One region of the Micromonospora sp. NPDC049662 genome, then DNA from elsewhere that is predicted to be linked to it. Evidence: riboswitches for the same ligand, from Rfam matches in the RefSeq annotation. Region 1 holds a riboswitch; each other region holds the start of a gene.
What was found. A riboswitch is a leader RNA that binds a small molecule or an ion and turns the genes downstream of it on or off. The one in region 1 is predicted to bind cyclic di-AMP.
Positions count from the first base shown of each region.

Region 2: another riboswitch for cyclic di-AMP. It lies ahead of AB0J36_RS07395 (hypothetical protein); the one in region 1 lies ahead of AB0J36_RS04675 (NlpC/P60 family protein).
Region 3: another riboswitch for cyclic di-AMP. It lies ahead of AB0J36_RS23525 (C39 family peptidase); the one in region 1 lies ahead of AB0J36_RS04675 (NlpC/P60 family protein).

Region 1 is NZ_JBFAOC010000004.1:66,134-71,796, reverse strand. It holds gene AB0J36_RS04685 (NlpC/P60 family protein) at 1-851, shown strand, start outside; gene AB0J36_RS04680 (N-acetylmuramoyl-L-alanine amidase) at 910-2,865, opposite strand; cyclic di-AMP (ydaO/yuaA leader) riboswitch at 3,101-3,236, shown strand; gene AB0J36_RS04675 (NlpC/P60 family protein) at 3,249-4,289, shown strand; gene dcd (dCTP deaminase) at 4,361-4,939, opposite strand; gene AB0J36_RS04665 (pyridoxamine 5'-phosphate oxidase family protein) at 5,017-5,565, shown strand.
Region 2 is NZ_JBFAOC010000006.1:192,863-200,100, reverse strand. It holds gene AB0J36_RS07405 (AAA family ATPase) at 1-780, shown strand, start outside; gene AB0J36_RS07400 (cation diffusion facilitator family transporter) at 888-1,805, shown strand; cyclic di-AMP (ydaO/yuaA leader) riboswitch at 1,918-2,049, shown strand; gene AB0J36_RS07395 (hypothetical protein) at 2,103-3,131, shown strand; gene AB0J36_RS07390 (hypothetical protein) at 3,225-3,752, shown strand; gene AB0J36_RS07385 (SRPBCC family protein) at 3,772-4,224, opposite strand; gene AB0J36_RS07380 (hypothetical protein) at 4,321-4,476, shown strand; gene AB0J36_RS07375 (STAS domain-containing protein) at 4,494-4,856, opposite strand; gene AB0J36_RS07370 (hypothetical protein) at 5,246-5,389, shown strand; gene AB0J36_RS07365 (hypothetical protein) at 5,530-5,937, shown strand; gene AB0J36_RS07360 (cellulose binding domain-containing protein) at 6,108-7,238, opposite strand, start outside.
Region 3 is NZ_JBFAOC010000035.1:44,498-51,735, reverse strand. It holds gene AB0J36_RS23545 (glycosyltransferase) at 1-956, opposite strand, end outside; gene AB0J36_RS23540 (acyltransferase) at 1,098-2,300, shown strand; gene AB0J36_RS23535 (hypothetical protein) at 2,484-2,927, shown strand; gene AB0J36_RS23530 (hypothetical protein) at 3,105-3,875, shown strand; cyclic di-AMP (ydaO/yuaA leader) riboswitch at 4,161-4,301, shown strand; gene AB0J36_RS23525 (C39 family peptidase) at 4,535-5,383, shown strand; gene AB0J36_RS23520 (alpha/beta hydrolase) at 5,517-6,263, shown strand; gene AB0J36_RS23515 (CDP-glycerol glycerophosphotransferase family protein) at 6,268-7,238, opposite strand, start outside.

The DNA.
Region 1 (5,663 bases):
AGATCGAGGCGCAGATCGACAAGAAGTGGGAGGAGTTGGAGCCCACGATCGAGAAGTACAACAAGGTGCGGGCGCAACTCGCCGTCAACCGCAAGAAGTCGTCCGAGCTTCAGAAGAAGATCGAGCCGCTGGCCCTGCAGAGCGAGCTGGCACTCAACCGGGTCGGCGACCTCGCTTCCCGTTACTACATGTCGGGCCCCTCGCAGGAGATCGGCGCGCTGCTGGTCAGCGCCAAGCCGGACACGCTCACCGAGCAGCTCACCCTCCTCGACCGGCTCGCCTCCCAGGAGCGCAAGCAGGTTGAGGGTGTGCTCGCCGTCCGGGCCAAGTACGACGGCGAGAAGCAGAAGCTGGACGCGCTGATCGCCACCCAGACCAAGCAGCAGAGCGAGCTGGCGGCCAAGAAGAAGCAGATCGACGCCGAGATCAAGAAGCTCGAAGCGTCGATGCCCAAGACCACGGTCAAGACCGCCGGCTGCCCGACCATCAACGGCGTGGTCTCTGTGGCGGCGCAGAAGGCGATCAAGACCGCCTGCCAGCAGGTCGGCGACCCGTACGTCTGGGGCGCCACCGGCCCGAACTCGTTCGACTGCTCGGGCCTGACCCAGTACGCCTACAAGTCGGCCGGGATCTACCTCACCCACCACACGGGTGATCAGTGGAACGAGGGCAAGGCCGTCTCGCGCGCCGACGCCCGTGCCGGTGACCTGGTCTTCTTCTACTCGGGCCTGAGTCATGTCGGGCTGTATCTGGGCAACAACCAGATGGTGCACGCGCCACGCGCCGGTAAACCGGTGCAGGTGTCCAGCATCAACACCATGCCGGTCGCCGGGTTCCGCCGACCTGGCTGATCCCCAGCACGCACGACGACGGCCCCCGGTCACCTCGACCGGGGGCCGTCGTGGTTCCTCAGCGGGGTGCGCCCACCGGGGACGGCAGCAACTGCACGTCGGCGAGGTCGACGTACATGACGCGGTGGCCGAACTGGATCTGCGCGTACCGGTTCTGGCCCCGGATCACCGTCCAGTCGCCGGGCGAGGAGCCGTCGAACGTGCTGGCCCGGTAGTACTCGCCGGGCAGCACCGCGCCGACGGCGTACCGCTGGCCGGCGGCGAGGGTGTACTGCAACGGTGAGATCGCCTGGTACGGCACGCCGGCCGGGTAGGCCGCCTGCTCCGGGTACGCCCGCCCGTAGACGGGGACCGTGGCCCGGCCGGGCTTCGGGGTGACCACCATGCCGACCGTCCAGGTGGCCGTCGGCGCGGACGCGGGGTTGTGGAACCACGCCCGCTGCCCGAGGTACCAGATGGCCGTCCAGTCGCCCTGTCGACCGGCCAGCGCGTACGTCTGGCCGGCGGACGCGCGGGCACCGTGGTCCGACACGTCCATCGTGTTCGGGGTGCCGTCGGGGCGCAGCGCGATGTCGTTGACCAGTGGCGCGTCCGGAGCCGGCGCGGTGCGTAGCACCACCGACGAGGAGCCGCGGGGCGCGCACGGCGTCCCGGGGGTGACGCATCCGGTGAACGCCGGCTGGTTTGTCGCGTAGTCGGGGTCGATCCGGACCAGCCCGGTGGCCGGGCTGCCGGTGTCCAGCCGTGGGGCGTGCAGCAGGTCGAAGTAGTGCGTCCAGTCCCAGTACGGCCCGGGGTCCCAGTGCATCCCGCGGACCGTCGCCGCCGTGGTGCCGGGCACGTTGTCGTGGCCGATGATGTGCTGGCGGTCCAGCGGGATGCCCAGCCGCAGCGCGAGGTGCCGCACCAGCTTCGCCGACGTGCGGTACATCGCCTCCGTGTACCAGGTGCCCTGCGCGGCGAAGCCCTCGTGTTCCAGCCCGATCGACTTGGCGTTGACGTACCAGTTGCCGGCGTGCCAGGCGACGTCCTTGGTGCGGACGTGCTGGGCGATGTGCCCGTCCACCGAGCGCAGCGAGTAGTGCCAGCTCACGTAGGTTGGGTCCTGGACGAGTTGCAGGGTGGTCGCCCAACTCGCCTCGGTGTCGTGGATGACGATGTACTCGATCTTCTGCCGGGCGGGCCGGTCGGACAGGTCGTGGTTGCCGTAGTCGCCGTCGCCGAACGCCGCGTAGGGTGCCGGGATCCACTCACAGGACACGGTGCTCGGGCACTCCAACCCGTCCGGGCGGGCGAGTCGCCGCAGCCCCAGTCGGTCCAGCCAGGACCGCTCGGGTCGTACCGCCCGGGCCGGCAGCGTGACCCGCTGGCCGTCGTCGGTCACCCGCGTCTCGCCCGCGCCGATCGTGGTGAAGACCTCGTCGGCGAAGGCCGCCGCGGCATCGGCGCTGTCCGCGCCGGCATAGCGGGCCACCGCGCCGTACCAGGTGCCCGGGTCGGTGCCGACTCCGACCGGGGCGCCGACCTCCCGTTGGTACGCGGCCAGCAGCGCCGCCCCACCCCGGAGGTTCGTCGTCGGGTCGGTGCGCAGCGCCTCGGCGGTGGCGCCGGTGAGCGCGGCGGCGGCGTCCACGGTCTGCAGCGCGGCGCTGGGCGGCGCGTTGCCGGGGGCGGGCGCCGGTGCGAGAGGACGACGGGACTCGTCGCCGCGCGGATCCTCTCCCGGGGCGTCGTGGTGACCGCCCCGGGGCAGGGCGGTCACGTGCCGGGCGTCGGTCAGGTGCATCGGGCCGTAGCCGCCGCTGGTGCTCGGCGTGCCGGCATTGCTGTCCCAGCGGGACTCCAGGTAGGAGACGCCGAGTAGTACGTCGATGGGTACGCCGTACTCGGTCGCCGCGGCGGCGTACTGCTGCTGGCGGTCGGCGGCGGGGGCCGCGGTGGCCGGGCCGGCGGACAGCGGCACGGCCGCCGTGGCGGTGACGAGCGCGACGGCGAGCAGGGTCGGACGTTTCATCGAACCCCCTACATGTGAACTGGTGTCGGTGCCGTCACCTTCGTCCTGCTCGGGAGCCCGCGTCAATACCTTTCCATGTTTCGAAACGTACGGAAGGAAATCTTCACGTCCGCTCGATGGCCCGCCGCAATCGGTACGGAGTGTCACGGCCGCACGGGTTGCGGATCGGTAACGGCCGTCTCTACTCTGGTCATTCGTCGGCCCGGTAGCAGGTCTGCCCACCCCGGGCGGTAACGGACCGACACCGCCGAGTCGCTCGCGAGCGAGCCGGGGACCCAGGTTCCTCGGGGTGAATCCGCAGTTCCTGCGGTAGGGCGCCCACTTCCCGCCCGAACCCGTCAGCTAACCCGGTAGGCGGTCAGGAAGAAGGAGTACGGAACCCGGTGGCCCTCCAAGCCCCGCGGCCGTCGTCCGGACGGTCGGCCTCGGCCGACCCGACGTCGATCGTGCCGCGTCCACGCTGGTCCCGCTTCACCACCGCCCTCGCCGCCCTGGTCGGCGTCGCCGTCGTCCTGACCGGTAGCGCCACGGTGGCCCACGCCGACCCGTCCGTCGCCGAGATCGAACGGCAGATCGACGACGACTGGAACAAGCTCGAACCGATCATCGAGCGGCACAACGCCACCCGAGCCGACCTGGCCCTCAAGCGCAAGCAGGCCGACACGCTCGCCGCCCGCATCGCGCCGCTGGAGCGCCAGGTCGACGCCGCGATGGACAAGGTCAGCGCGCTGGCCGTCCGCGCGTACATGGGTGAAAACCTGTCGACCGTCAACACGATGCTCGGCAGCCGGTCGCCCAGTGAGATGGTCGGTCAGCTCGAAATGCTCGACCGCTTCGCCCACAACCAGCAGGAGGACGTCCGCCAGGTCGCCGACCTGCGCAACGAGCTGGCCCGGCAGAAGGCGCCGCTGGACGAGATGGTGGTCCAGCTGACCCGCACCGAGGCCCAGTTGGCGGCGAAGAAGAAGCAGATCAACGAGGAGATCGACCGGCTACAGAAGCTGCGCCTCAAGGTGTACGGCAACGGCGGCGGCGGTTCGCTGCGTCCCGCGCCCTGCCCGGCCAGCTACCCGGGTGGCGGTGCCGGCATCGCGGTCAAGTTCGCCTGCGCCCAGATCGGCAAGCCGTACGTGTGGGGCGCCGAGGGTCCGAACTCGTACGACTGCTCCGGGCTGATGCTGGCCGCCTGGGCGAAGGCCGGTGTGTCGCTGCCGCACAACGCCGCCGCGCAGAGCCGGGTGACCAAGAACGTCAGCAAGGGCGACCTGCGCCCCGGTGACCTGGTCTTCTACTACAGCGACATCCACCACGTCGGCATGTACGTCGGCGACGGCTGGGTGGTGCACGCCTCCCAGGCCGGCGTGCCCGTCAAGATGAAGAAGGTCGACGACGGGCCCATCCACAGCTACGGCCGCCCCGGCTGAGATGTAAGGAAGGGCCCCCTTCTAACGCCTCAGGTATAGAAGGGGGCCCTTCCTTACATCGCAAGGGCGGATCAGCGCGTCGGCCAGGCACGCCAGTTCTGCCAGGAGCGACTGGGCGTCGGGCCTCGCTGACCCTGGTAACGCGAGCCGTAGACCACCGAGCCGTACGGGTGTTCGGCGGGCGACGAGAGTCGGAAGATGCAGAGCTGACCAATCTTCATGCCCGGCCAGAGGGTGATCGGCAGGTTCGCCACGTTGGACAGCTCCAGCGTGACGTGCCCGGAGAAGCCCGGGTCGATGAACCCGGCGGTTGAGTGGGTGAGCAGGCCGAGGCGGCCCAGCGAGCTCTTCCCCTCCAGTCGGCCGGCGAGCTGGTCGCCGAGCGAGATCACCTCCAGCGTCGAGGCGAGCACGAACTCTCCCGGGTGCAGCACGAACGGCTCGCCGTCGGGCACCTCGACCACCGAGGTCAGGTCGTCCTGCTGCATGGCCGGGTCGATGTGGGTGTAGAGATGGTTGTTGAAGACCCGGAACAGCCGGTCGAGTCGTACGTCGATGCTGGAGGGTTGGACCAGGGTGGGCTCGAACGGCTCCAGGCCCAGCGTGCCGGCCTTGATCTCGGAGACCAGGTCACGGTCGGAGAGCAGCATCGGACCACCATAGCGAGGTGGGCGGTGACCAGCGTGTCGAGGTCGCTCCTCGTACATTTGTTCGATAGAATGCTCGCATGGCTTCCTGGTCCGATTTCGCCGTCGACGAGCCCCGCCTCGCCGACGGCATCCGCGTTCTCCTGCAGCAGTACGGGCCGGGCTTCGGCTATCTGGCCACGGTCCGTGCCGACGGTGGGCCCCGGGTCCATCCGGTCTCCCCGGTCATCACCGACGAGGGTCTGTTCTGCTTCATCATCGACTCGCCGAAGCGCCGGGACCTCGAACGGGACGGCCGATACGCGCTGCATTCGTTCCCTCCGGAGGAGAGCGACGACGAGGCGTACGTGGCGGGTCACGCCTGGCCGGTCACCGATCCGGTCCGGGTGGCCCGGCTGGCGCAGAGCGCTCGGGCCGAGCCGCGGGCCGACTGGCGGCTGTTCGAGTTCACCGTCGACGTGGCGATGCTGACCCGTCGTGACCAGCACGGCCTGGGCATCGCCGTGGGGCGTCCGGCCGTCCAGGTCTGGCTCGATCCGCAGACCCCGCCCGCGGCGGCCGCGCCCGCGGCCGTACCGCAGACGCGCCCGACCCGCCGCAGCCGCGACGTCCAGTGCACGGCCGCCTGACCACGGCCCTGGGGGCAGATACGCCGGTGCCGGCTCCGTCGTGACGGAGCCGGCGACAGGAGTTCGCGTGTTGGGTGGGAGCGCGGGCAGCGTTACAC
Region 2 (7,238 bases), on a different contig from region 1:
GACGCGCTGCTCGGCAAGCCGGTGAAACCGGCGCGGGCCCGGCGCGACCCGTTCCAGCTCGCGGGCGGCGTTCGTGAGCTGAGCACCGCGGCCGACCGGCAGCGGGCCGCCCGCGCGGCGGCCCGGGAGCGGCCGGAGGACTACCGGGAGTACGCGCACGTGGTCGTCGACGAGGCGCAGGACGTCTCGCCGATGCAGTGGCGGATGATCGGTCGGCGTGGGCGGTTGGCCTCGTGGACGGTGGTGGGCGACCCGGCGCAGACCGCCTGGACCGGTGACCCCGAGGAGCTGACCCGCTCCCGCGACCAGGCGCTGGGCCGGCGCAAACGGCACGAGTTCACGCTCACCACCAACTACCGCAACTCGGCGGAGATCTTCGCGGTGGCGGCGGCGGAGATCCGCCGGCTCTATCCGGACCTGCCCCTGCCGAGGGCCGTCCGCTCCACCGGCGTCGACCCGGTCGAGCTGGTGGTGCCGCCCGCCGGGCTCCAGGCCGCGGCCGTACAGGCGGCCACCGGCCTGCTGGGCGAGGTCGACGGCACGGTCGGGGTGATCACGCCGGTCACCCGCCGCGACGAGGTCGCCGGCTGGCTCGACGCGCTCGGCGCGACGCGCCTGCAGGTGGTGACCAGCCTGGAGGCCAAGGGCATGGAGTACGACGGAGTCGTGCTGGTCGCCCCCAGCGAGATCCGGGCCGATCCGGGCTCGGGTGTACGCACGCTCTACGTGGCGCTCTCCCGGGCAACCCAGCGGCTCACCACCGTCGACCCGACCGGCTGACCGTCGGGTTGGCGCGCCCAGGGGCCGGCCCTCGCCCTACACTTGCACACATAGCGATGTGAGCATACATTTGACCGGGTCCCGGGCGACGTCGGAGGGTGGGTCTCGTGGGAGCAGGACATGACCACCACCACGGGTCGGTCGCCAACGCCGCCCACCAGCATCGCGGACGGCTCTGGGCGGCCTTCGGACTGCTCGCTGCCCTGATGGTGGTCGAGGCGGTGACCGCCTTCCACACCGGCTCGCTGGCGCTGCTCTCCGACGCCGGGCACATGTTCACCGACGTACTCGGCATCGGGATGGCGCTCGCCGCGATCACCGCCACGCGGCGGGCCACCGGCGACCCGCAACGCACCTTCGGGCTCTACCGCCTCGAAGTTCTCGCCGCGCTGGCCAACGCCGTCCTGCTCTCCGGCGTGGCGGTCTACGTGGTGATCGAGGCGATCGGCCGGTTCGGCGACCCGCACCGGGTGCTCAGCGGTCCGATGCTCACGGTGGCCATCCTCGGCCTGCTCGCGAACGTGGTCGCCTTCGGGCTGCTGCGCGCCGGCGCCCGGGAGAGCATCAACCTCCAGGGCGCCTACCTGGAGGTGCTGGGCGACCTGCTCGGCTCGCTCGGCGTGATCGGCGCTGCGCTGCTCATCGCCGTCACCGACTGGTGGTGGGCCGATCCGCTGGTCGCGGTCGCGATCGGCGTGTTCATCCTGCCGCGCACCTGGCGGCTGGGGCGGGCCGCCGTACGCATCCTCGTGCAGGCCGCCCCGGAACACCTCCAGGTCACCGCCGTGCACGACCGTCTGGCCGCGGTGCCCGGCGTGGTCGAGGTGCACGACCTGCACGTCTGGACGCTCACCTCGGGCATGGAGGTGGCCTCCGCGCACCTGACCATGGCGCCCGGCGCGGAGGTCGGCGCGGTGCTCACTGCGGCGCGTACCGCCCTGCGGGACGACTTCCGCATCGAGCACGCCACGCTGCAGACCGAACCCGGTGCCGCCCCGGGCGCCTGCGGTTCCGTCGAGTGGTGACCGTCATCCTTCGCGATGGTGCCGGCACCTTCCGTCACATCGGCTGCACAGACCCCACCAGCACCGGTAGGCTCTGTCCCGGCCACCACCCGGCGGCGCCTCCCGGCGCCGGTGGCGGCCGTCGCCTAATCGCCCGACAGGGCGAACCGGGGAACCATGTTCCTGGGGTGCATCCGCGTCAGCGGTAGGGATCTTCCGTCCCGAACCCGTCAGCTAACCCGGTCGGCGGCTGACGGAAGGACATGCGTAGTGGCACCAGCACGACCACCCGCCGCCCGGCTTGCGGCACTGATCGTCATGATGGTCACCCTCGGCGTCGCGCTTCCGGTCGGCGCCGCCACCGCCGCTCCCCCCGCCGGCCTGCGGGCCGCCGCCGCGCCCGACGGCGACGAGGAGGGCGGCACCCCGGCGCTACGGGCCCAGCTCGAGGCGGCCAGCAAGGGCTACCTGGACGCGAAGCGCGCGCTGGACACCTCCATCCAGCGGCAACAGCAGCTCGCGGTCAAGCTGAAGGACACCGAGGCCGAGATGACCGTACGCAACGGCAAGGTCGGCGAGATCGCCGGCGTCGCGTACCGCACCGGCCGACTCAGCACCGTCTCGGCCCTGCTCAACAGCAACACCCCCGAGGGCTTCATGGACCGGGCCGCCGCCCTCGACGTGGTGGCCGCCAACGAGGACCGGGTGCTGCGCGACCTGCACGCCACCCGGGACGAGGCGAACCGCACCCGCGTCGCCCTCGACGGCGAGATCCGGGAGCAGCGTAAGCAGGTCGAGGTGATGGCCAAGCGCAAGGAGCAGGCCGAGCGGGCCCTGACCGTCGCCAACGACAAGGCACGCGCCAGCGCCGCCGCCGACACCGAAGCCGGCTCCAACCGTGGCACCTCCACCGCCAACGCCCAGCCCGCACCGCGCAACTCCGACGGCTCCTGGCCATCCGAGTCGTGCAGCATCAACGACCCCACCCCGGCCAGCGGCTGCATCACCCCCCGTACCCTGCACGCGCTCAACCAGGCCAAGGCCGCCGGCTTCACCCGGTACGTCTCCTGTCACCGCAACGGCGGCTCGGGCGAGCACCCCAAGGGCCGGGCCTGCGACTTCGCCGCGCAGAAGGGTGGCTTCGGCGGGATCGCCACCGGCGGCGACAAGACGTACGGCAACAACCTGGCCGCGTACTTCATCCGCAACGCCGACCGGCTCGCGGTGCTCTACGTGATCTGGTTCAAGCAGATCTGGCTACCCAGCAGCGGCTGGAAGTCGTACAGCGGGGGGAACGGCGACCCCTCCAGCGACCACACCAACCACGTGCACCTGTCGGTGTACTGACCACCGACGCCGTCCGGGGTACGTCAGCGGGCGTACCCCGGACGTCGTCGCTGGTCGGACGACCACGCGGGGTCGGGCCGGGAGCATTCGGGTATGCCGCGAATCGCGCCCCGCACGCGCAAGGCCCTGCTCACCCTGCACCTGGTCACCTCCCTCGGCTGGCTCGGGGCCGACCTGGTGCTACTCACCCTCGGCATCGCGGCACAGCGCGGCGCCGACCCGGCCGTGGTCTACCCGGTCGCCGGGCTCGTCGGCACCGTGCTCTTCGCGCCGCTGAGCGTGCTCGTGTGGCTCGTCGGTGTCGCCAGCGCGCTGCTCACCCCCTGGGGCCTGCTGCGCTACCGCTGGGTGGTGATCAAGCTCGTGATCACCACAGTGATGGTCGGGCTGGTGCTGTTCCTGCTCACCCCGAACCTGCGGCACGCCGCCGCGCTGGGCGCCGCGCTACCGGCGCGGGACCGCGCCGACCTGGTGATCGCGCCCGCGGTGTCGACCAGCCTCATGATCATCGCGACGGTCCTGTCGACGTACAAGCCCTGGGGACGCCGACCCGCCGGCGGCACGACGCGGGATCGCCCTGCGCGCCCCGTGGCGCCACGTCACGCACCAATAAGGAAGTAGTGGGCGCGGGACCGAGGGCTCACGGCGCGGGGTCGTCGAGGGCCGCGCCGAGGCGCGCGGCCAGGGCGAGGTGGGCGGCGCGGGCCTGACCGAAGGCGTACCGGAACAGGGGTGTCGGCGCGCGCAGGGTGATGTCGACGTCGATGCGGACCAGACCGTCCGGCTCGGCGCGCAGCCGGGTGTGGTTGCGAACCGTGGTGGCGGGCCACTGGCGGGCCACGGTGACGATCTCGTCGGGCTCGCTGACCAGCACGTCCGCGTGGTACGTGGTGCGAAAGCGCAGCGGGCCGGCGACCAGCCTGTCGTTGATCGTGTAGCTGGCGCGGGCCCCCGGGCGGGGCGGCACCTCGCGCACCCGCACGATCAGGGGATGCAGTTCACCCTGACGGGTCAGGTCGCTCAACAGCGCCGCCGCCTCGGCGACTGAGCAGCGGGCCTGGACGGTGTAGCTGAAGGTATCGCTGCCGAACACACCGTCTCCCGACGTCGCTGGTCGCACGATCGTCCCGTACGCCGCCCTGGGCTGGCAACGGCCGGACGGACTGGTGCTGTCCCTCGGGTCGACGTGGTGCTCTGCGCCGCCTCGTTGCAGGAGCCCGGGCAGGCCGCGCAGCCCGGCACCGACGTGGCGTTGCTGGCCGCCGGCTACGCGTCGGTCACGGCGATCCGGGCAGTCACCGAGGTGACCGACGTGGACCTGACCGGTCCGGACGCGCAGGCCTGACGGTGGCCACCCGCGCCTCAGGCGCCGGGAAGCACCTCGGGGGTGGCGGCCCCGGCGAAGTAGGGCTCCGGTGCACCGAAGAGACCGAGCAGGCCGGTCACCCAGAGCTGACGGTGCACGAACCGGCTCGGCTCGGTGACGACCAGCTTGACGCCACTGACCTCGGCGGTCTGGAAGCCGGCGACCATGGCGCTGATGCCCACGGAGTCGATGAAGGTGACCAGCCTCATGTTCAGCTCGATGCGCAGCGGACGGCTCTTGGCCAGCACCTCCGCAATCGCCTCTCGCACCTCGTACGCTGTGTCGACGTCGATCTCACCCCGCGGGGCGATCTCGACGACACCACCGGACAGGACCGACTTCACGATCGACAGGCTCACGCGAGCACCTCCACCCGCCCGTCCCCCGGGCGCCTCATCAGTACGCGGGCCGCGACCGAGAGTATTCCTCCAACGGCCTCGGTCGCCACCCCTCGGGATGAGCAATTCACGGATCCGAGCGGACAAAGTCGCCCATATCCCCACTTTTCGGCATCTGATCATTCAATACTTTTCGTTATCTGATCAGTCGACGATCGGTCGGAACCGACGCGTCGCCGGACCAGGGTAGCGGTCGCGGTCCGGCAGGCCCGACATCCGTGCCGTCCCGTACGCCCGCCCCGCGTGGGACCGGCGTGTCGCGCCAGCGGTCCCGGCCCGACCCGCCAGCGTGGTTGCCGACGCTTCCTAGCATCGGCCCGGAACACCCACCGTGACGGAGAGGACCTTCGATGATCAAGCGACTGGCCGGGTTGGCCGGCGTCGGTCTGCTGCTCGCCCTCGTACTGGCCTGCGGTTTCGGCGGCGGAGACGACGACGATGACGACGATGACGACGATTTCGCACGCGGCGTGGCCGCGGTGGCGGTGCGCTGACCCCCGACGGGGGCGCCACGCGGGGCCGGGTTTGCGCGCCACCGGCCCGGGGCACTGCGCAGTCAGCGAACCGTGTCGCGCTGGACGGACGCCGAGGTCCGAAGTGGCCGGCGGCTTCGGCACCTGAGGAGGTAACCACGATGTTCGGAACCAACCTACTGGACCGGCGAAGTAAGCCGGAGCGGATCGCGGACCAGGCGTGGGAGCAGCTGCTCTCCGCCGTCAGCTCCGCGGGCGACAGCGTCCGGGACACCGCGCGGTCGGCCCGTCGCAGCAGCGGCGACCTCGCCGACGGCGCCGGTGACCTGGTGGGCTCGGCGGCGGAGGAGGCACGGCGTCGCGCGGCGCGCGCCTTCGACGCGCTCGCCGGACGCCAGCCGGCGCTGCCGTGGACGCTGCTGATCGGCGCCGCGCTGGTCGGCGCGGCGGTCGGCTGGGCCGTCGGCTCCGCCGCTCGCGCCGCCGGCAGTCGAGACGACCGCGCGGTGGACGACGTCGAGTTCGTCGACGTCGACCGCCCCAACTCCCCCGTCGGCCTGGACGACTAGCCACCGGCACACCGAGCGGGCCCCGTCGACATCGCGTCGGCGGGGCCCGCTCGCGTACCGGTGGCGGTGCTGGGCGGAATGTGCGCCCGGTCCGCCGGGGTGCCGGACCCCTCAGGCAACCCCGGCGGACCGGTGTTCTCGGGTGGCCCGGACGACGCCGGGCCACCGGGTCAGCGACTCGTGCAGCTCACCGAGGCCGGCGGCGAGTTGGTGCCGGTCCAGGAACCGAGGAAGCCGATCGTGGTGCTGGCCCCGGGGGCGAGCGCGCCGTTCCAGCCGCTGTCCACAACCGAGACGACCGCCCCGGTCTGGGTGTGGGTGCCGCCCCAGAGCTGGCTGACGCGCTGGCCGTTGGGGAACGTCCAGCCGAGCGTCCAGCCCGCGATGGGCCTGGTGCCGGGGTTGCTGACCACGACCTCGGCCTGGAAACCGCCCGTCCACGAGCCGGTCACCCGGTAGGTCGCCGCGCACCCACCAACCGGAGGCGGCGTCGTCGGAGGCGGCGTCGTCGGAGGCGGCGTCGTCGGAGGGGGCGTGGTCGGAGGGGGCGTGGTCGGAGGCGGCGTGGTGGGAGGCGGCGTCGTCGGCGTGCCGCCGGTGCGGTCGGCCACCAGGATGCCGCGACCGTTGGTGCCCAGGTAGACCCGCCCGTAGACCCGGGGATCGCCGGTCAGCGCCTCGGTCGGGTTGCCGTACTGGTGACGGTCGTCGTTGATGCGTACCCACGTCGTGCCGCCGTCGTCGGAGCGGTGTACACCGGGCTGGCCGTCCACCGTGCCGTAGAGGAAGACGGCGGGGTTGGTCCGCCCCGGCGCGGCCTTGCCGAACCCGACGTTGCCGGAGGCGCTGACGCCGCCCAGCTTGGTGAAGCTGGCCCCGGAGTCGGTGGACCGCCAGAGCCCGCCCGGACCGGCCAGCCACAGCTCGCCCGACTTGCCGGGCAACGCCTTGAAGCGCACGTCGGAGGTGGGCAGGCCGGTCGCCGCCGTCGCGGTGAAGCTCGCGCCGCCGTTGGTGCTCAGGTAGAGCCGGCCGCCGCTGAAGCCGTAGAACCGGTTGGGGTCGACCCGGTCGGATTCGATCGTCGCGTTCGCCGGGATGCCCGTGGACGGCGCCCACGAGTTGCCGAAGCCGACCGCGTAGACGACGCGTTGGCCCGCGTCGCCGGGCGACCAGACGAACCGGCTGCCGTCGGCCGCCGCGGCGACCGTGCCGCCGGCGTTGACGCCGGACGGCTCGGTGCCCTGGAACCAGGTGGCCCCGCCGTCGGTGGAGAAGGCGACGTGGCTGTCGTTGGGCCG
Region 3 (7,238 bases), on a different contig from region 1:
CCCACCAGGCGGTGCTTGAGCCCGCTGACCCCCGGCGGCATCGGATAGCCGCCGGGGGGCAGGTATCGGCGGTAGTGCTCGGCGACCCGGTGGAAGAAGGCGCGCCGCAGGTGTGGGTGCAGCCGGTCGTCGTTGCCGACCACCACCAGGTAGTGGCTGATCATCAGCTCGAACAGCTCGGCCCGCAGGCCCTCGTCCGGGTGCCGGCGGGCAACCCAGTCCATCAGCCGCTCGTACTGGCCGAACGCGTCGAAGTGCCGGCCACTGCGGGTGGAGGTGATGGCGCCCTGGCGGCCCTGCCGGTACAGGTAGCAGACCCGGTCCAGCACCGAGATCTTCTCCGCGCCGATCAGCAGCGGGTGGCTGAACGGGATGTCCTCGTACCAGCCGGGGAAGAAGCGCAGCTCCAACTCGTCGAGAAAGGCCCGGCGTACCACCTTGTTCCACGCCGTGTGCTGCACCCGCAGCAGGTGCGGCTGGTCGGCCAGGCGGGCCACGCCCGGCACCCCGCGCAGCAGGTGGCTGCTCGCGTCGACCTCCCGCCGACCGTCCTCGTGCACCCGCAGGTGGTCCAGCATGAGGACGTCGGGCTGGTGTTCACGCAGCCGGTCCAGCACCGCCGCGATCGTGCCCGGTGGCAGCCAGTCGTCGCTGTCGACGAACCACACGTACCGGCCGGTGGCCACGTCGAGGCCCGCGTTGCGGGCCAGGCCCAGACCCACGTTCTCTTCCAGGTGTACGACGCGGACGTTGTCGCGCCCGGTGGCGTAGGACCGCAGCATCGCGCCGCAGCCGTCCGGCGAGGCGTCGTCCACGGCGATCAGCTCGACCGCCTCCGACTCGCCCGCCGGGATGTCCGCCCGGACCGACTCGAGGCACTGGTACAGGTAAGCCTCGACGCCGTAGACGGGCACGACGATGCTCAGCAGCGGCGCGTGCGTCGGCTCATTGACCACGTCGCCACCTTCGACGACGTGGATGGCCAGCCCCGGAACCACACGTGGCCGCCGATGGTGAAATCCCTGAACACCCGCGAAGCGGAAGGTAAACAACGGCCGCCCGGTTCACCCGGGAGTGACCCGGTAGGGTGCCTCGGCATGACGAGCACCACCGACGCGCCGGCCGCGCCGGCCGCCCCCGCCCGGCTGCCGTCGCTGACCGGGCTGCGGTGGATCGCCGCGCTGCTGGTCTTCGGGTTCCACGCCGGGACGATGCGGATCATCGCCGAGCCGGAGTACAAGGCCGTCGTCGACGCCCTCTTCACCCTCGGCCTGTCCGGCGTGCAGTTCTTCTTCATTCTCAGCGGCTTCGTGTTGGTCTGGTCGGCCCGCCCGGGCGACTCGCGGCTGACCTTCTGGCGTCGACGGGTCGCGAAGATCTACCCGAACCACGTGGTGCTGTGGGCCGCCGCGCTGCTGGTCGCCGGGTGGTTCGCCGATCCCGTCCTGCCGGCCGTCGCCGTGGAGAACCTGCTGCTGTTGCAGGCGTGGGACCCCCGGCTGGGCTGGTTCTACAGCGTCAACACGGTGAGCTGGTCGCTGTCCTGCGAGTTCTTCTTCTACCTCTGTCTGCCGCTGGCGCTGCCCCTGTTGCGCCGGGCGCGACCCGCGGTGCTCTGGGCGCTCGTGGTCGCGCTGCCGCTGCTGATCCTCGCGCTCTGGCCGGCCCAGCATCTGGTGCCGGAGGTAAGCCGCTGGTGGTTCACCCAGATCTTCCCGCCGGTGCGGTCCCTGGAGTTCTGGTTGGGCGCGGTGGCGGCCGAGCTGATGCTCCGGGGCCGGTGGCGCGGGCCTGGCCTGACCGCCGCCACCGCGATCTTCGTGGGCACCTGGGTGGCCGCCGCGCAGTGGATCCGCGCCGAGTTGTGGACCACGCTGCTCGCCGTCGCGTACCTGTTGGTGATCACCGCGGCCGCCGACGCCGACGTGCGCGGCCGGCGCTCGCCGTGGCGCTCGCGTCCGCTGGTCTGGCTCGGCGAGGTCTCGTTCGCCTTCTACCTGGTGCACGTCCTGGTGATGACGAGCGTGCTCCGGCTCAGCGGCGACTGGGGGACCGGTTTCCGGGGTTGGCGGGGTCCGGCGGTGGTGCTCGGATTCCTGCTCGCGAACCTGGTCCTCGCCGGGTTGCTGCACCGCTGGGTGGAGACCCCGATGATGCGCCGGCTCGCGCCACGTCGCCCGGGTCGCCCGCCGCTCGTTCCCCATCAGCGCACCACCTCGTCGGCCGGGAGCGGTGACGCCGGCGTGCCGCCCGTGCCCGCCCGTCCAGACGCGCAAGATCGCGCTCGATCCTGGTTGTAGTGGTCTCGTCAGCCGAGTGAGGCCACTACATCAACGATCGAGCGCGATCTTGACCGGCGCGGTGGCACCCACCAGCGCCGGCTGACGCCACCTGGTCCACGCTGGTCGGACGGGGTCGGCGCGGCGCTGGCCGACACGCCCGTCGCCGATGCGTCCGGGCGGTCCCGACGGTAGCGTGAGGACGTGCTCCCGGTCGCGCTCACCTGTCCCCTGTGGTGGGTGGCGCGCTGGGCGGCACGGGTGCTGACCAGCCTCGCCGTGCTGTCGCTCGCCCTGGGCGCGGCCCCGGCGCTGCTACCGGCATCGACCGCCGCGGCCCCGCCGCCCATCATCGGGTCGCTCGCCCTCGCGGAGCCGCTCGGACCGTCGACCGCGGCCCTCTCCACCGTCCTCACCGACCGCGCCGCCACCGGCTCGGCCGCCACCGACAGGGTCGGCGAGGGACGAGCCGCAGAGCTTGGCGCTGACGCCTCCGCGCGGTCGGTCGAGCCGCAGCCCGCCCGGCACGGTGGTTCGGACGCGTTGCCCCGCCCATTGGCGGGCGTGACCTCGGCGCGCACGGGCTCGGAGCGGCCCCTCCGCGCCGCCGGCTCGGCCAGCCGGGCCCCCCGCGCCCCGCCGGCCTAGCGGGGTCAGTCACCGGGGCGGCACGCCGTCCCGCGAGCGCCGGAGTGTGGCGCGCCGAGATCTCCATCACCGGCGACGCCGCCAGACCGAACGCCAGTCACCACACCTGACGACACACCGCCCGCACCCGCCCGTGCGGCATCCCATCGCTTACGTGCTCATGCCGAGGTGTCGATCATGGAAACCGTCGTCTTCTACCAGTTCCTGACCGAGGTGCCCCAGGCCGCCGCCATCTGGTCGGCCCTGTTCCTGCTGGCGCTGACGGTCCTCGCCGTCCTGGTGGCCCGACCGGAGCGGGACTCGCCCGCGGCCGACCCCACGCCGCCGACACCCACCGCCCGCGAGATGGCCGTCGCCGAGATGGCCGACCTGCGCCGGTACGCCGAGGAGGTGGCCGTGGCCGCCGCCCGGGCCGCGCGGACCGCCCGACGGCGGCGCGCTGACTGGCTGGTCGCTCAGGACGAGGCGCAGCGGGCCTGGACCGCGTACGACGAGGCGGACACGGCCGCCCGTCGGGTCGCCGGTGCCGGGGCGTTGCCGACACCGCGTACCCCGCACACCCCCGCCGAGTACGCGGCGAGGGAGCGCTATCTGCACCGTGCCGCCATGGCGGCGCACTGGCGGGGGGAGTTGACCATGGCTCAGCTCGGCGACGTGTTCGGGCACCGGCGCGGCTGGGACCCCCGCCGGCACCCGGTCGAGCAGGAGACGCTGCTCATCCGGGCGATCCGTGACGCGAGGCTGGCCGAGCACCGGACGGCCGCCGAGCGGGAGCGGTCGTCCTGGCGGGACGCCGAGGTGGCCGCCGAGTCGGCGCGCGTCCTCGCCGAGGAGGCGTACGTGGCGGCGGTCCGGTCGCGGCCGAGCCCGGCGTTCTCCCGGCGCACCGCGACGCGGCCGTCGCGTACGGCCCTCGTGGCACGCTGGCGTCCGGCCCGGGCCGGTTGAGCCCGATCCGTTATGTGAGGCGGGTCACCGGCGGCGGAAATCGGGCGGCGGGCATCATCGGCGGCCATTGCGCCCGCGATTGTGGCCGCGTTGTCGGCCACCTGTCCGGTTGTCGCCCACAGGTGCCGGCGGAACCCGTTGTCCCATCGAGTCACGTCAGCGGCAGAACGCGCAGAAATTGCTGGGCCAATCGATGTTTACGCAGGTGGGCACGGCTTGGCAGAGTGCGTACCGGCCAGTACTGTCGTCCCGTCCGGTGCGGTTACCGATCGCAGGAGGCGACGCCGCGCCGACCCGCTCAATCGTGATCAACGAACCGGGGACCCACAGTAAGTCCGGGGTGAATCCGCGAGCCACGGCCCGCGGTAGGGCGATCTTCCCGCCCGAATCCGTCAGCTAACCCGGTAGGCGGTGACGGAAGGAGTTCCATCCTCGTGCAGCACCCCTCGACCCCCTTGTTGTTCCGCCGCCTCCACGGCGACGCGGTGTCCCCGCTCATCCGCCTCGTGACGGTGAGCTGACCCCCCGGGTCACCGCACTTCCCGCCCGGCCGCGCCGGGCGTTCCCCTGAGCGGCTCATCATCCGCGGGCCACCGCCCGCGCGCTGACGCCTGCCCGGATGCCGGTCGAGCCCCGGTGTGCCGCTCTCCCTGTGAACCGTGGAGGACCTCGTGAAGCACACCCTGAAGCGCCAGCTCCGTCGCCTCGCGACCGAGCGCCCGTACCAAATCGTCGCCGCCTCCGCCGCGGCCCTCGCGATCGCCACCACCGCCGGCGCCCTGGTCGCCGGCGCCGACGACGCCCCGGCCGGCTCGCGTACCCCGACCACGGTCGCCGAGATGCGCAGTGACACCGTCGCCTCCCGTGGCGAACTCCGGTCCGCGGCCCCGTCGGCGAGCGTCGCACCGAGCACCGCCGCCCCGGCCACCACCGCCGCGTCCCCCGCCGCGAAGGCCACGAGCAACCCGGACGTCACCCGGAAGCCGACGCCGCCGAAGCCGCCCGCGACGAAGGTGCTCGACTACGACTACGAGGCGCAGAACACCTACTACAACTGCGGCCCGGCGGCCACCCGCAACGCGCTCAGCGCCAGCGGGATCGACCGCACCCAGGAGGAGCTCGGCGCCGAACTGGGCACCACCGAGATGGGCACCAACTCGGCCGAGGACACCACCCGGGTGCTCAACGCCGAGGTGAAGGGCTCCCCGTACCGCACCCGCATGTTCGCGGGCACGCCCAGCCCGGCCCAGATGGACCGTCTTCAGGCCGACGTCGTCAAGGCCATCACCGATGGCCGGGGCGTGGTGGCGAACGTCGTCGGCGACGCCATCGACACCGAGGGCGGCTATCACTCCTACGGCGGTGGGCACTACATCGCCGTCGTCGGCTACAAGGACAACGGCCGTACGGTGCGGATCGCCGACTCGGCGAACGCCGCCGACCCGGCCTACTGGATCACCACGATCGACCTGGCGAACTGGATCGCCACCCGGGGTTACTCCGCCTGACCAACGCGCGACACCCCACGACGCCGCGGGCGCCGTCTCCCACGAGGGGCCGGCGCCCGCGGCGTCCCCGTGTCGGGCGCGACGCCGGTGAACGGCTCTCGTACCGGGCCGCGAACCGTGGGAGACTGCGGCCGTGGTGGATGAATCGGGTGGTCAAGCTGGCCGGGAGCCGATCCTGTTGCTGCTGCACGGCATGGGGGCGACGGGTGACCTGTGGCTGCCCTGGGCGCCACTTCTGGAGCAGCACTGGCCCGGCCGGTGGCTGGCGCCCGATCTCGCCGGTCACGGTTGGTCGGCGCCGCTGTCGTCGTACTCCTTCGAGGGTTTCGCCCAGCGGGTCGCGCAGGGCCTGGCCTCCGACGACCGCATCGTGGTGCTCGGGCACTCGCTCGGTGGCGTGGTCGGCCTGGCGCTGGCGGCCCGCGCCGCCGGTCTGCCAGTGGACGCGGTGGTGGGCTTGGGCATCAAGGCCGTCTGGGCGCCGGCCGAGCTGGCCCGTGCCGCGGACCTCGCCGCCCGCCCGGTGGGCTGGTTCACCAGCCGTACCGAGGCCGCCCGCCGGTACCTGCGGGTCGCCGGCCTCACCGGTCTGGTCCTCCCGGACCACCCGATGGTCGACGCCGGTCTGCGTCAGGTCGACGGCCGGTGGCGGCTCGCGATGGACAACGCCGCGTTCGCCGTCGGCGCGCCCGACCTGGCGGCGCTGCTCGCGGCGACCGACGTGCCGGTGGTGCTGGCCCGCGGGGAGCACGACCCGATGGTCACGGACGCGCAGCTCAAGGAGTACGGCGTACCGGTCGCCACGCTGTCCGGTCTCGGGCACAACGCGCACCTGGAGGATCCGGCGGCCGTGCTGGCGTTGCTGGAGCCGTACCGCTGACCGGTCAGGCGGCTGCGGGCGCGGGTAGTTCCCGGGCCGAGGTCAGCTCGCGGCGGGCGGCGGTCAGGAAACCCTCGGCGTACGACTCGGCCGGGAAGTCGCCCAGGTAGCGGCGGCGGGTGACCCAGCGGGCATCGGCCAGCGGGTCGGTGTCCAGCAGGGCCGTGAGCACGGCGTCCACGTTGGACATGTCGCGCCGCAGCACGTAGCCCGAGCCGGCCAGTGGAAAGCGCTCGGTGAACCGGTCGCCCTCGTCACCCATGTCGGTGACGGCGTACGGCTTGCCGGAGTAGAGGTAGTCGGAGATCACCCCGGAGACGTCGGAGACCAGCGCGTCCGAGCGGTTGACGCACTCGGTCAGGCTCAGCTCCCGGGCGGCCGCGCCGAACACGTGCTGCCGGCCGGTGCGGGCGCGGTCGACGGCCAGCAGTTCGGTGAGCCGGCCCAACTGGCGTGCCGACGCCGGGTTCTGCGTCGTGTACGGATGCGCCCGCAGGATCACCGTCGCGCCGCGCCCCAGCAGCCGCCGCAGCAGCTCCTCGGCCACCGGCAGCGAGCAGTAGTCGGCGTCGGCGTGGTGCCCGGTCCAGGTCGGGGTGTAGAGCACCGTCGGGTGCGCGAGGCCCCGCGTCGGCTCCTGGCGCACCTCGATCGACTCGACCTGGGGACGGCCCACCACGACGAACTTCTCGGCCGGGATCTGCACCCCGGCGCGGGCGTACCGGTCGATCGCCGCCGGCCCGGCCACGAAGATCCGGTCGAAGATGCCCGAGACCGGGTTGGCGCTGGGCGCCTTGTCGCTGTCGCCGTGGTGCAGTTGGACGTGGGTGAGCTGGGTGAACCGGATGCAGTGGCTGTTCTTCGCCCCGTGGTTGACGTAGAAGGCCACCCGCAGGCTCGGCACCAGCGCCTCGTCCATCGCGCGCAGCGTGGGGCAGTAGACCACCGGCGCGTCGGTGGCCGCGGCGATCGGCG